Linked DNA regions of Paracoccus pantotrophus. Each later gene encodes a partner of the first gene's protein in a complex. Links are inferred from orthologs where the notes say so. Each region holds a gene or a part of one and is shown on either strand. Other genes may lie near its edges. The genes, in order: secA and secY.

Region 1 (10,113 bases):
CGGGCCCGGCGCTGGGGCAGGCCAGGGGCTTTGGCAGCGCCCAGGATATCAAGGAACCGGTCGAGGTCACGGCCGATTCGCTGACGGTCGACCAGAAATCCGGCCAGGCCACGTTTTCGGGCAATGTGCTGATCGGCCAGGGTGCCATGCGGCTTGCGGCGGACAGCGTGACCGTGACCTATGCCCAGGGCGACCAGCGCCGCATCAGCGCCTTGCACGCGCAGGGCAACGTCACCCTGGCCAGCGGCGAGGACGCGGCCGAGGCGCAGGCGGCCGATTACGATGTCGAGACCGGCACCATCGTCCTGACCGGCGACGTGCTGCTGAGCCAGGGCGGCAACCTGCTGGCGGGTGACAAGGTGACGGTGAACCTGGAAAGCGGCACCGCCGAAGCCTCGGGCCGGGTGCGCAGCGTCCTGCAGCCGGAGAACTGACGCCATGGCCGAAAAGCAGGGGCTGCGCGTTCGCGGCCTGCGCAAATCCTATCGCAACCGCCCGGTGATCCGCGACGTGGCGCTGGACCTGGAGCGCGGCGAGGTGGTGGCGCTGCTGGGGCCCAATGGCTCGGGCAAGACCACCTGCTTCTATTGCGTGGCCGGGCTGGTCGCGCCTGATTCGGGCCAGGTGCTGATCGACGGGCAGGACGCGACGCGCCTGCCGATGTATCGCCGCGCCCAGATGGGCATCGGCTACCTGCCGCAGGAGATGTCGATCTTTCGCGGCCTCACGGTCGAGCAGAACATCATGGCCGTCCTGGAACTGGTCGAGCCGCATGTCCACCAGCGCCGCGAGCGGCTGGAGGAGCTGCTGGGCGATTTCTCGATCGGCCATCTGCGCAATGCCTCGGCCATGGCATTGTCGGGGGGCGAGCGGCGCCGGGTCGAGATCGCCCGCTGCCTTGCAGCCGATCCGGCCTATCTGCTTCTGGACGAACCATTCGCCGGCGTCGATCCCATCGCCGTGGGCGAGATCCGCGCCCTGGTCCACGACCTGAAAAGCCGCGGCATCGGCGTGCTGATCACCGATCACAACGTCCGCGAGACGCTGGAAATCGTCGACCGCGCCTATATCCTGCACGACGGCCATGTGCTGAAAGCCGGCACCACGGCCGAGATCGTGGCCGACCCGCAGGTCCGCCGCGTCTACCTGGGCGAAACCTTCCGCATGAACTGAACGCGAGGACGTGACGATCCCTTGCGCGCAGCCGTTGACACCGGGACGTGGCTATCACCAAATGAGGATATGGCCGGGCAGGACGCCGGGCCGAAGAAACCCGGACGGTGCCGCCGCGAGGGCTGTGACGACCAGGCCGGGCAACCGAAAGGACGGACCACCATGCGCTATCAGATCAGCGGAAAACAGATCGACGTGGGCGATGCGCTTTCGACTCATGTCAAGACCGAACTCGGTGCCACCGTTGAGAAATATTCGCAACGCCCGACGGATGCGACGGTGATCTTTTCCCGCAACGCGCATGAATTCATCTGCGATGCCGTGGTGCATCTCTCGACCGGGCTGACCGCCCAGGCCAAGGGCGGGGCCACCGACATCTATGCGGCCTTCGAGCAATGCCGCGAACGGATGGACAAGCAACTGCGCCGCTACAAGCGCCGGCTCAAGGACCACTACAAGGACCGGACCCAGCCGGTTGAATTCGAGCAGGCGGGAATGTATGTGCTGGCCGCCGATGAGGACGAATGGGAAACGCAGGCCGACGGCCTGCAACCCATGATCATTGCCGAGATGGAGACCCGCGTGCCCACCCTGTCGGTCGGCGACGCGGTGATGCAGATGGAACTGTCCGGCAGCCCGCTGCTGGTCTTCCGCAACGAGAAACATGGGGGCGTGAACGTGGTTCACCGCCGCGACGACGGCAACGTGGGCTGGATCGACCCCCGCAACCTGGGCTAGACTGACACAGAAGGGCAGTCTTGTTGAACCAAACGTCCCGGCCGCGCAGCCCGCGGCCGGGCCTTGACAATTTTCGGGCGACATGCAGATCAGCGACATTCTCTCCCCCGCCGCCGTGCGGACGATGAGCCAGACCACCAGCAAGAAACGGTTGTTCCAGGAAATTGCCGAACAGGCGCGGGCCGTCTATGGCGTGGACGCCGCGCAGACGCTGGACGCGCTGCAAGAGCGCGAGACCCTGGGCCCCACCGGGGTCGGCCATGGCGTCGCGCTGCCCCATGCCCGGCTGCACGGGCTTGAGCATGTGGTCGGCCTGTTCCTGCGGCTGGAAAAGCCGCTGGATTTCGACGCGGTGGACCGCCAGCCGGTGGACCTGATCTTTGCGCTGCTGGCGCCCAAGAATTCGGGCGTCGATCACCTCAAGGCTCTGGCGCTGGTCTCGCGCACGCTGCGCGACCAGGATCTGCGCGCCAAGCTGCGCGCCAACGAGGATCCGGTGGCGCTGCACGCCATGCTGGCCGCTGCCCCCGGCATCAAGGCGGCCTAGGGTCGCAGCCCTGTCCGCAAGGGGTGAAATGCCGCCGCATCCGCGCTATACTCCCGCGCGGGAGGAAGACCGACATGACCAGACATATCGCAGACCGCAGTCACGAAAGCAGTTCCGGCCGCACGCAATACTATACGCGGCAGGAACGCGAATCCGGCCTTCACCCGGCCATCGCCGCCCTGCGCATGCGGCCCCGTATCCGCAACAGCGAAGAGGCGAATCGCCGCGCCGCCGAATTTGCCCGGATCGAGCGCGGCCATCGGGTCTGATCCCGGCCCCGGCAATGCGAACCCGGCCGGGCGCTGCCGCCCGGCCGGGTTTCCATTTCGGTCCAGCGATCAGCTGCGGACCAGCTTTTCGTAATCCTCGGCGATCTTGCGGGTGGTGCCGCCGACCTGGAAATGCCAGTCGCCGATCTGCCCGACCGGCGTCACCTCGGCCGCGGTGCCGGTCAGGAAGCATTCCTGGAAATCCGCCAGCTCCTCGGGCTTGATCCGGCGTTCATGCACGGCGGTGCCGTTGTCCTTGAGCATCTGGATGACCGTCTGCCGGGTGATGCCGTTCAGGAAGCGGTCGGCCAGCGGCGTATGCACCTCGCCGTCCTTGACGAAGAAGATATTGGCGCCGGTGGCCTCGGCGACATAGCCCTCCCAGTCCATGAACAGCGCGTCCGAGCAGCCCTTTTCCTCGGCGGCGTGCTTGGACATGGTGCAGATCATGTAAAGCCCGGCGGCCTTGGCGGCGGTGGGGATGGTCTCGGGGCTGGGCCGCTTCCACTTAGCGATGTCGAGCTTGGCGCCCTGCCATTTCGCATCGCCGTAATAGCTGCCCCATTCCCAGGCGGCGACGGCCATGCGCACCGGGTTGCGGCGCGCCGAAACCCCCATATCCTCGCCCGAGCCGCGCCACATCACCGCGCGGACATAGGCGTCCTTGAAGCCGTTGGCCTCCAGCACGGCGGTTTTCGCCGCGTCGATCTCCTCGGCGGTATAGGGCGACTGCATGTCCAGAAGCCGGGCCGATTCGATCAGCCGCAGCGAATGCTCGTGTCCCTTGAAGATCTTGCCGCTGTAGCAGCGCTCGCCCTCGAAGACCGAGCTGGCGTAATGCAGCGCATGGGTCAGGATGTGGACATTCGCCTCGCGCCACTCCACCAGCTTGCCATCCATCCAGATCTTGCCGTCACGATCGTCATATGCGCCCGCCATTTTTCCCTCCGGCCGGTTCTGTTTGCGGAATGTTGCGCCGTCAGAGCATGTCTGGCAAAGAAAATTGCGCAACTTGAGGTCTGGGCTATCCATTCATGGTTGGAAAGTCAACAAGCCTGACGTAATAAGGGCCACGCAGCGAAGGGAAGGCCATGCAGAACAAGGTGAATGTCGCGCCGGCAGGCGGGGAAAGCCTGCTGTTCCTGACCGATGACCAGCTTCGCCGCGGCATCGAGGCGATGTTCTTCGCCTATCGCGCCTTTACCGCCGATCCCGACCTGATTCTGGCCGAGCTGGATTACGGCCGCGCCCATCACCGGGCGATCCATTTCATCCATCGCGAGCCGGGCCTGACGGTGACGGCGCTGCTGGACGTGCTGGGTGTGACCAAGCAATCGCTGAACCGGGTCTTGCGCACGCTGATCGAGGACGGGCTGGTCGAAAGCCGCATCGGCCGCCGCGACCGGCGCGAGCGCCAGCTCTACCTGACCGACAAGGGCGCGGCGCTGGAACGCCGTCTGTCCGAGGCGCAGCGCGCCCGCATGCGCGCCGCCTATCGCGCCGCCGGACCGCAGGCGGTGGCGGGCTTCCGGCAGGTGCTGGAGGCGATGATGGACCGCGACACGCTGCGCCAGTATCGTGCGCTGAAAGAACTGCCCGAGTCGCCATGACCGCTCCCGATCCTGCTTCCGATCCGCAGCCCGCCGCCCATATCTTGGTCGTCGACGACGACGAACGCATCCGCAGCCTGCTGCGCCGCTTCCTGATGCGCAACGGTTTCCTGGTGACCACGGCGCGCGACGCCGCCCATGCCCGGCGCCTGCTTGACGGGCTGGATTTCGACCTGATCGTGCTCGACGTGATGATGCCGGGCGAGGACGGGTTCTCGCTGACCCGCGACCTGCGCCGGCGCATGACCACGCCGATCCTGCTGCTGACCGCCAAGGGCGAGACGGGCGACCGCATCGAGGGGCTGGAAAGCGGCGCCGACGATTACCTGCCGAAACCCTTCGAGCCGCGCGAGCTGCTCTTGCGCATCGCCGCCATCCTGCGCCGTATCCCGGCGACCGAACCCAAGGGGCCGAAGTTCCTGTCGCTGGGGCCCCTGCGCTACGATGCCGACAAGGGCGAACTGTGGCAGGGCGATGCGCCGCTGCGCCTGACGGGAACCGAGCAGGCGCTGCTCAGGCGCCTTGCCGACACGCCGCGCCAGCCGGTCAGCCGCGGCGCGCTGATCGAGGATCTGGGCCGCAGCCCGTCGGAGGAGGCGGGCGAGAATTCGGAACGCGCCATCGACGTGCAGATCACCCGCCTGCGCCGCAAGATCGAGCCCGATCCCAAGGAGCCGCGCTACCTGCAGACCGTGCGCGGAACCGGCTACATGCTGGTGCCGGATTAGCGGCGCCTGGTCGGCTGCTCCGTTGCGATATGAGTATTTGAGAAACGGTGAAAGCCCAAGCGGTGCGCCCGGCTCTTCACCGTTTTCCAAATACCCATGCCGGGCCGGCCATCTTCGCGGCGGGATGAAGAAGGGGGCCCGAAGGCCCCCAAATCACGCCAGCGCGCCGTGGCAGTGCTTGAACTTCTTGCCCGAGCCGCAGGGGCAGGGATCGTTGCGCGACGGGTTGCCCCAAGTGGTGGGATCGGTCTCGTCGAAGCCGGCGACCCGGCCCGAGACCTCGCCGCCCTCGGCTTCCTCGTGTTCGGGGTGCATCTGCGCCTCGACCGCCGCCTGTTGCTGCTGGTATTCGCGCAGCATCTGCTCGCGCTCGGCATCGGTCAGCGGGCGGATGCGGGCCAGTTGCTGGGTCACGTCGAAGCGCAGCCCGTCCAGCATGGTCTCGAACAGCTGGAAGGCCTCGGTCTTGTATTCCGATAGCGGGTCGCGCTGCGCATAGCCGCGGAAGCCCACGACCGAGCGCAGATGCTCCAGCGTCACCAGATGCTCGCGCCACTTGCTGTCGATCTGTTGCAGCAGCACCTGCTTTTCGATCTGGCGCATGTTCTCGGAGCCGAATTGCTCGGCCTTCTGCGCCATATAGGCATCGGTGGCCTGCTGGATGCGTTCGCGGATCCCGTCCTGGTCCACGCCGTCCTCGGCCGCCCAATCGGCGACGGGCAGGTCCATGTTCAGCTTGTCGACCACCGCGTCATGCAGGCCCTGGACGTCCCATTGCTCGGCATAGGCGCGGGGTGGCAGATGCCGGTCGACCAGGTCGTCGATCACCTGCGCGCGCATGTCGGCGGCGATGTCCCCGACCTCGTCGGTATGCATGATTTCCAGGCGCTGGCTGAAGATCGCCTTGCGCTGGTCGTTCATCACGTCGTCGAATTTCAGCAATTGCTTGCGGATGTCGAAGTTGCGGCCCTCGACCTTGGCCTGGGCGCGTTCCAGCGACTTGTTGACCCAGGGGTGGACGATGGCCTCGCCATCCTTCATGCCCAGCGTCGACAGCACCTTGTCCAGCCGTTCCGAGCCGAAGATGCGCATCAGGTCGTCTTCCAGCGACAGGAAGAACAGCGAGCGGCCGGGGTCGCCCTGGCGGCCCGAGCGGCCGCGCAGCTGGTTGTCGATGCGGCGGCTTTCGTGGCGCTCGGTCGCCAGCACGAAAAGGCCGCCGGCATCCAGCACCGCCTGCTTCTCGGCGGCGTGCTCGGCCTCGATGCGGGCGCGGACCTCATCGGGGTTCGCCTCGGGATCGGCGGCCAGCGCCTCCATCACCTTCATCTCGACATTGCCGCCCAGCTGGATGTCGGTGCCGCGGCCGGCCATGTTGGTGGCGATGGTCACGGCGCCGAGCTTGCCGGCGTCGGCGACGATCTTGGCCTCCTGCTCGTGCTGGCGGGCGTTCAGCACGTTGTGCTGGATGCCTTCCTTGCTCAGCATCTGCGACAGCATCTCGGATTTCTCGATGCTCGTCGTGCCGACCAGGATCGGCTGGCCCTTGGCATGGGCTTCCTTGATCGCCTCGATCACGGCGGCGTATTTCTCGGTCGCGGTGCGATAGACGCGGTCATGCTCGTCGATGCGCTGTACCGGGCGGTTGGTCGGCACCTCGACCACGCCGAGCTTGTAGATTTCCGCGAATTCCTCGGCCTCGGTGGCGGCGGTGCCGGTCATGCCCGAGAGCTTGTCGTAGAGCCGGAAATAGTTCTGGAAGGTGACGGAAGCCAGCGTCACGTTCTCGGGCTGGATGGCGACGCCTTCCTTGGCCTCGATGGCCTGGTGCAACCCGTCCGACAGTCGGCGGCCCTTCATCATCCGGCCGGTGAATTCGTCGATCAGCACCACCTCGTCGTCGCGCACGATATAATGCTGGTCGCGCATGAACAGCTTGTGCGCCCGCATCGCCTGATTGGCGTGGTGGACGATGGTGGTCGATTCGGGGTCGTAAAGCGTCTGGCCCTCGGGCAGCACGCCCGCCGCCTGCAGGCGCTTTTCCAGGAATTCGTTGCCTTCCTCGGTAAAGGTGGCGTTGCGGGTCTTTTCGTCCAGCTTGTAATGCTCGGGCGCGAGTTCGGGCATGAAGGCGTCGAGCGTCTTGTAAAGCGCGCTGCGGTCCTGGCTGGGCCCCGAGATGATCAGCGGCGTGCGCGCCTCGTCGATCAGGATCGAGTCGACCTCGTCCACGATGGCAAAGAAATGCCCGCGCTGGGTCATCTGCTCGATCGAGCCCTTCATGTTGTCGCGCAGGTAGTCGAAGCCCAGCTCGTTATTGGTGGCATAGGTCACGTCGGCCCGATAGGCCTCGCGCTTTTCCTCGTCCGGCTGGAAGGGATAGACGACGCCGGTGGTCATGCCGAGCTGCGCAAAGACCTTGCCCATCCAATGCGCGTCGCGTTTCGCCAGGTAGTCGTTGACGGTGACGACATGCACGCCCTTGCCCGCTAAGGCATTCAGATAGGCCGGGAAGGTCGCGACCAGGGTCTTGCCCTCGCCGGTCTTCATCTCGGCGATATTGCCCTGGTGCAGGAAGACGCCGCCCATCAGCTGCGTGTCGAAGGCGCGCAGGCCAAGCGCGCGGCGCGCCGCCTCGCGGCAATTGGCAAAGGCCTCGGGCAGAAGCTTGTCCAGATCCTCGCCTGCCTGCGCGCGGCCCTGCAATTCGCGGGTCTTGCCGATCAGTTCCGCATCGGAGAGGGCGCGGAACTGTTCCTCCAGCGCGTTGATCTGGGCCACCAGCGGCCGGACCGATTTCACCTTGCGGTCGTTGGGCGTGCCAAAGACCAGTTTCGCCAAGTTTCCGATGCCGAGCATATGAACCTTCAAAATCGCGTATCTGGGGGTGCGCGGGACGTTCCGCCCACTTGCCGGCACCATTCGCCTTGCCCTATCACTTGGGCCGGAAAAACGGCGACGGGCGCGCATTTTCGGTTGCGCCGGATGTATGCCCCGGCCGGCCCACTGTCAACGCTTGCGCCCGTTCACCTCTGCGTGGACGCGCCGTCCCATGAAGGGGAAACCTATGCTGAAACCGCTTCTTGCCGTCTCCGTGCTGCTTTCGGGGACCGTCTCGGCCCTGCCCGTGCTGGCGCAGGATGCCGATACGGTCGTCGCCACCGTCAATGGCGAGGCGATCACGCTGGGCCAGATGGTCGCCATGCGGCAGGGGCTGGACGCGCAGGCGACCCAGGGCCTGCCGGATACGGCACTGTGGGATCTGATGCTGGACCAGATGATCCGCCAGACCGCCGTGGCCCAGGCGGCCGAGCCGCTGAGCAAGCGCGATACCGTGGCGCTGGAGATCGAGAAGCGCGCCTATCTGGCCGGCTCGGTGCTGGAAAAGATCGCCGCGGCCGAGCCGGACGAGGCCGAGCTGAAAGCCGCCTATGACCAGGCCTTCGGCGGCCAGGCCGAACCCGGGGTCGAATACAATGCCGCCCATATCCTGGTGAAGACCAGGGAGGAGGCCGAGGCCATCGCCAAGCAACTGGCCGAGGGCGCCGATTTCGGCGTGCTGGCCGAGGAGAAATCGACCGACAATTCCGGCCCGAACAAGGGCGACCTGGGCTGGTTCCAGCCCGAGCAGATGGTCGCGCCCTTTGCCGAAGCCGTGAAGGCGCTGGAAAAGGGCCAGGTCTCGGAACCGGTCGAGACCCAGTTCGGCTGGCATGTCATCAAGCTGAACGACACGCGCGAGGTCACGCCCCCCGCCTTCGACGAGATCAAGGAGCAGCTGGCCGTGCAGGTCCGTCGTGACAAGGTGCAGGCCGAGATCGAAAAGCGCGTCTCCGAAGCCAAGGTCGAAAAGACCGAAGGGCTCGCCCCCGACCTGCTGAACAAGACCGACATCCTGGGAGAGTGAGCGATGGCCAAGACGGATGACAAGAAGTCCCGGCTTTCCGATGCCGAAAAGCTGAAGGCGCTGAAGAAGAAGCTGAAAAAGCTGAAGGCGGCGCTGAAGGAAACCGCTGCCGGCCTCGAGGCACGGGCCGAGGCGGCGGTGGCGGCGGCGGTGAAGCCCAAGAACCCGGTCTCGCCGCTGGCGCCGGCGCGCTTTCCCGACCTGCCGGTGATCGAGGGGGCCGAGTTCGCCTCGGGCGCGGCGGGGGTGAAATACCAGGGCCGTACCGATGTCATGCTGGTCCGGCTGGCACCGGGCACGGCCATCGCCGGCGCCTTCACCAAATCCTCGACCCGTGCGGCCAGCGTGCTGGACTGCCAGGCCAAGCTGGCGCTGAAGCAGGACACCGCCCAGGGCGCGGCGATCATCGTGAACTCGGGCAATGCCAATGCCTTCACCGGCAAGAACGGGCAGGAGGCGGTGGATGCCGTCACCGGCGGCGTCGCCAAGGCGCTTGGGGTGCCGCGCGAGCGGGTGTTTTCCTCCTCGACCGGGGTGATCGGCGAGCCGCTGCCGGCCGAGCGCATCACCGCGGTGATCGGCGATCTGGCCGCCAACCTGGATGCGGCCGGCGCGGCCGGCGCGGCACGCGCCATCATGACCACCGACACCTTTCCGAAAGGCGCGGCGGCCAGCTTCGAGGGCGACGGGGGCACCATCAACATCACCGGCATCGCCAAGGGCTCGGGCATGATCGCGCCCGACATGGCGACGATGTTGGTCTATGTCTTTACCGATGCGCAAATCGCGCCGGCGCTGCTGCAGCGCATGCTGTCGGCGCGCATGGACCAGACCTTCAACGCCATTACCGTGGACAGCGACACCTCGACCTCGGATGCGCTGATCCTGGCAGCGACCGGCAAGTCCAAGGCGGCGCCGATCACTGACCTGCGCTCGGCCCCGGCGCGGGCCTTCGGCAAGGCGTTGTCGCAGGTGATGCTGGATCTGGCGCAGCAGGTGGTCAAGGACGGCGAGGGCGCGACGAAATTCGTCGAGGTGCAGGTGACGGGGGCCACCAGCGATGCCGACGCGCATCGCGTCGCCATGGCCATCGCCAATTCGCCGCTGGTCAAGACCGCCATCGCCGGCGAGGACGCGAACT
Region 2 (3,634 bases), 1.4 Mb from region 1 along the record:
CAAGAAAAGCCGCGTTCGCCCCCTTTCGCTTCATGGGGCGTTTCCGGCCAGGAGAAGCGACATGAAACTGCATGAACTGCACGACAATCCCGGCGCCAACCGCAAGAAAAAGCGCGTGGCGCGCGGCCCCGGCTCGGGCAAGGGCAAGACTGCCGGCCGCGGCATCAAGGGCCAGACCTCGCGTTCGGGCGTGGCGCTGAACGGCTATGAAGGCGGCCAGATGCCGCTGTATCGCCGCCTGCCCAAGCGCGGCTTCAGCAAGCCGAATCGCCTGGAATTCGCGGTGGTGAACCTGGGCCAGCTGCAAGCCTTCGTCGATGCGGGCAAGCTGGACGCGAAAGCCGCCGTGACCGAGGATGCGCTGGTCGCTGCCGGTGTCATCCGCCGCAAGCTGGACGGTGTGCGCGTGCTGGCCAAGGGCGAAATCAAGGCCGCGCTGGACCTGACCGTCGCCGGCGCGTCGAAAGCCGCCGTCGAGGCCATCGAGAAGGCCGGTGGCAAGATCACCGTCACCCGTCCGGCGAAAGAAGCAGCCACCGAGACTTCTGCGGCCGAATAAGCTGTTGAAGGGCGCGCCCGCGCCCCATAGATAGCTGTCAAGTTTTCCAGGCGCCGCGGGATCGGGAAACGATCCGGCGGCGCTGCCACGAAGGGGCACGAAGCATGGCGTCAGCCGCAGAACAGATGGCCGCGAACCTTTCCTGGGGCGCGCTCGGCAAGGCGACCGAGCTGCGCCAGAGGATCTGGTTCACGCTCGGACTTCTCATCATCTATCGTCTCGGCACCTATATCCCGGTGCCCGGCATCGACGGCGCCGCGCTGCGCAACTTCATGGAACAGGCCCAGGCCGGCATCGGCGGCATCCTGTCCATGTTCACCGGCGGCGCGCTGGGGCGCATGGGCGTCTTTGCGCTCGGCATCATGCCCTATATCTCGGCCTCGATCATCGTGCAGCTGCTGGCCTCGATGGTCCCCGCCCTCGAGCAGCTCAAGAAAGAGGGCGAGCAGGGCCGCAAGAAGATCAACCAATACACCCGCTACGGTACGGTGGCGCTGGCGCTGTTCCAGGCCTGGGGCCTGGCCGTCAGCCTGGAGCATGGCAACCTGGCGCATGAGCCGGGGATGTTCTTCCGCGCCTCGGTGGTCATCACCCTGGTCGGCGGCACCATGTTCCTGATGTGGCTGGGCGAGCAGATCACCGCCCGCGGCATTGGCAACGGCATCTCGCTGATCATCTTCGTCGGCATCGTGGCCGAGATCCCCGGCAGCCTGGCGCAGTTCCTGGCCCAGGGCCGCTCGGGCGCCATCTCGACCCCGGTGATCCTGGGAGTGATCGTCATGGTCGCCGCGGTCATCGCCTTCGTGGTGTTCATGGAGCGCGCGCTGCGCAAGATCCACATCCAGTATCCGCGCCGCCAGGTCGGGATGAAGGTCTATGACGGCCAATCCTCGCACCTGCCGATCAAGGTGAACCCGGCCGGCGTGATCCCGGCGATCTTCGCCAGTTCGCTCCTGCTGCTGCCGGTGACGATCTCGACCTTCTCGGGCAACCAGACCGGCCCGATCATGTCCACGATCCTGGCCTATTTCGGTCCCGGCCAGCCGCTTTACCTGCTGTTCTTTGCGGCGATGATCGTGTTCTTCACCTATTTCTACACCTTCAACGTCAGCTTCAAGACCGAGGACGTGGCCGAGAATCTGAAGAACCAGGGCGGCTTCATCCCCGGCATCCGTCCCGGCAAGCGCACCGAGGATTACCTGACCTATGTGGTGACGCGGGTGCTGGTGATCGGCTCGGCCTATCTGGCCTTTGTCTGCCTTTTGCCCGAGATCATCCGCGACCAGCTGGCGATCCCGTTCTATTTCGGCGGGACTTCGGTGCTGATCGTGGTCAGCGTCGTCATGGACACGATCAACCAGGTGCAAAGCCACTTGCTCGCCCATCAATACGAAGGTTTGATCGAGAAATCGCAACTGCGCGGCAAGCGGGGCAAGGCCGGGGCGGCCAAGCCGCGCAAGGCGCCGGCGCGCCGTTAAGGGGTAAACCCACCAAAAAGGGTAGGAGAGGGACGACGACATGGCGATCAACATCATTCTGCTGGGCCCGCCCGGCGCAGGCAAAGGCACCCAGGCCCGGCGGCTAATCGAGGAGCGCGGCCTCGTCCAGCTCTCCACCGGCGACATGCTGCGCGAGGCCCGCAGCTCGGGCACCGAGATGGGCAAGCGCGTGGCCGAGGTGATGGACCGCGGCGAGCTGGTGACGGACGAGATCGTCATCGGCCTGATCCGCGAAAAGCTGGGGCGGGGCGGCAAGGGCTTCATCTTCGACGGCTTCCCGCGCACCCTGGCCCAGGCCGACGCGCTGCAGGCGTTGATGGCCGAGATGGACCAGCGCATCGACGCCGTGATCGAGATGCGGGTGGACGATGCGGCGCTGGTCGCGCGCATCTCGGGCCGTTTCACCTGCGGCAATTGCGGCGAGGTCTATCACGACGTGACCAAGCCGACGAAAGAGCCGGGCAAATGCGATGTCTGCGGCTCGACCGACCTGCGCCGCCGCGCCGACGACAACGAGGAAAGCCTCAAGACCCGGCTGATGGAATATTACAAGAAGACCTCGCCCCTGATCGGCTATTACTATGTCAAGGGTAACCTGAACCCGGTCGACGGCCTGGCCGAGATCGACGAGGTGGCCGCCCAGGTCGCGAAGGTGCTGGACAGGATCCCGTCCTAGGCTTGACCTTGGGCGACGAATCCCTTAATTCGCAGCATCTCGCAAGAGAATCACCCGGATGTCCTGGGTGTCGCTTCAAGGCCCGGAGGCATGGCTTTCGGGTCTTTGGTTGTGAAAAAAGGTTCCGGTGCTACGGAACCGCAACATGGAAAAGGAAACACGCGTGGCTCGTATTGCTGGCGTCAACATTCCGACCGGGAAACGCGTCCCGATCGCACTGACCTATATCCACGGGATCGGCTCGAAATTCGCCGAAGAGATCGTCACCGCCGTCGGCATCGAGCCCACGCGCCGCGTCAACGAACTGTCGGATGCCGAAGTTCTGAAGATCCGCGAATACATCGACGCCAACTATACTGTCGAGGGCGACCTGCGCCGCGAGACGCAGATGAACATCAAGCGCCTGATGGACCTGGGCTCCTATCGCGGCCTGCGCCACCGTCGCGGCCTGCCGGTCCGCGGTCAGCGCACCCACACCAATGCCCGCACCCGCAAGGGCCCGGCGAAGCCCATCGCCGGCAAGAAGAAGTAAGGGGGAACGGACATGGCACGCGATAAAACCCGCATCAAGCGCAAGGAACGCAAGAACATCGCCACCGGCGTGGCGCATGTGAACTCGTCCTTCAACAACACCAAGATCCTGATCTCGGACGTGCAGGGCAATGCGATCTCCTGGTCGTCGGCCGGCACCATGGGCTTCAAGGGTTCGCGCAAATCGACCCCCTATGCCGCGCAGATGGCCGCCGAAGACGCTGGCAAGAAGGCGCAGGAACACGGCGTCCGCACGCTGGAGGTCGAGGTTCAGGGCCCCGGCTCGGGTCGCGAATCGGCGCTGCGCGCGCTGGCTGCGGTCGGCTTCAACATCACGGCCATCCGTGACGTGACCCCGATCGCGCATAA

The links.
Region 2: the proteins of secA (region 1) and secY are in contact, whole or in part, in a crystal structure (PDB 3DIN), measured with the Thermotoga maritima proteins. The link is inferred for Paracoccus pantotrophus from one-to-one orthologs. Residues at the interface, in WP_004082002.1 of Thermotoga maritima: Glu261, Ala262, Arg263, Lys300, Ala301, Arg302, Thr303, Ile304, Ile305, Leu323, Tyr324, Asp325, Pro326, Val329, Ser330, Tyr333, Ile336, Lys340, Phe345, Val349, Glu363, Phe364, Tyr374, Ser375, Gly376, Gly377, Glu393, Ile395, Thr482, Ser483; in WP_004081795.1 of Thermotoga maritima: Glu108, Gly109, Glu110, Glu111, Ala236, Glu237, Arg238, Arg239, Ile240, Thr241, Ile242, Gln243, Tyr244, Ala245, Arg246, Arg247, Val248, Thr249, Gly250, Arg251, Arg252, Val253, Tyr254, Gly256, Ala257, Ser258, Thr259, Tyr260, Leu261, Pro262.

The regions. Positions count from the first base shown.
Region 1 is NZ_CP044426.1:152,454-162,566, forward strand. The notes cover bases 5,019-8,255. They hold secA (preprotein translocase subunit SecA), read right to left. Parts: upstream 7,925-8,255; coding sequence 5,219-7,924; downstream 5,019-5,218. Other genes in these bases: ESD82_RS11175 (response regulator), read left to right, coding at 5,019-5,065; ESD82_RS11185 (peptidylprolyl isomerase), read left to right, coding at 8,133-8,255. Outside these bases: lipopolysaccharide transport periplasmic protein LptA, read left to right, coding at 1-434; lptB (LPS export ABC transporter ATP-binding protein), read left to right, coding at 439-1,173; hpf (ribosome hibernation-promoting factor, HPF/YfiA family), read left to right, coding at 1,336-1,911; ESD82_RS11155 (PTS sugar transporter subunit IIA), read left to right, coding at 1,994-2,458; ESD82_RS11160 (hypothetical protein), read left to right, coding at 2,533-2,727; ESD82_RS11165 (branched-chain amino acid aminotransferase), read right to left, coding at 2,797-3,666; ESD82_RS11170 (MarR family winged helix-turn-helix transcriptional regulator), read left to right, coding at 3,819-4,337; more of ESD82_RS11175, read left to right, coding at 4,334-5,018; more of ESD82_RS11185, read left to right, coding at 8,256-8,972; bifunctional glutamate N-acetyltransferase/amino-acid acetyltransferase ArgJ, read left to right, coding at 8,976-10,113. UniProt on the Escherichia coli protein: Required for protein export, interacts with the SecYEG preprotein conducting channel.
Region 2 is NZ_CP044426.1:1,514,496-1,518,129, reverse strand. Bases 2-2,850 are described here. They hold secY (preprotein translocase subunit SecY), read left to right. Parts: upstream 2-663; coding sequence 664-2,037; downstream 2,038-2,850. Other genes in these bases: ESD82_RS17965 (adenylate kinase), read left to right, coding at 2,078-2,734; rplO (50S ribosomal protein L15), read left to right, coding at 62-559. In the rest of the region: rpsM (30S ribosomal protein S13), read left to right, coding at 2,898-3,266; rpsK (30S ribosomal protein S11), read left to right, coding at 3,279-3,634. UniProt on the Escherichia coli protein: The central subunit of the protein translocation channel SecYEG. Consists of two halves formed by TMs 1-5 and 6-10.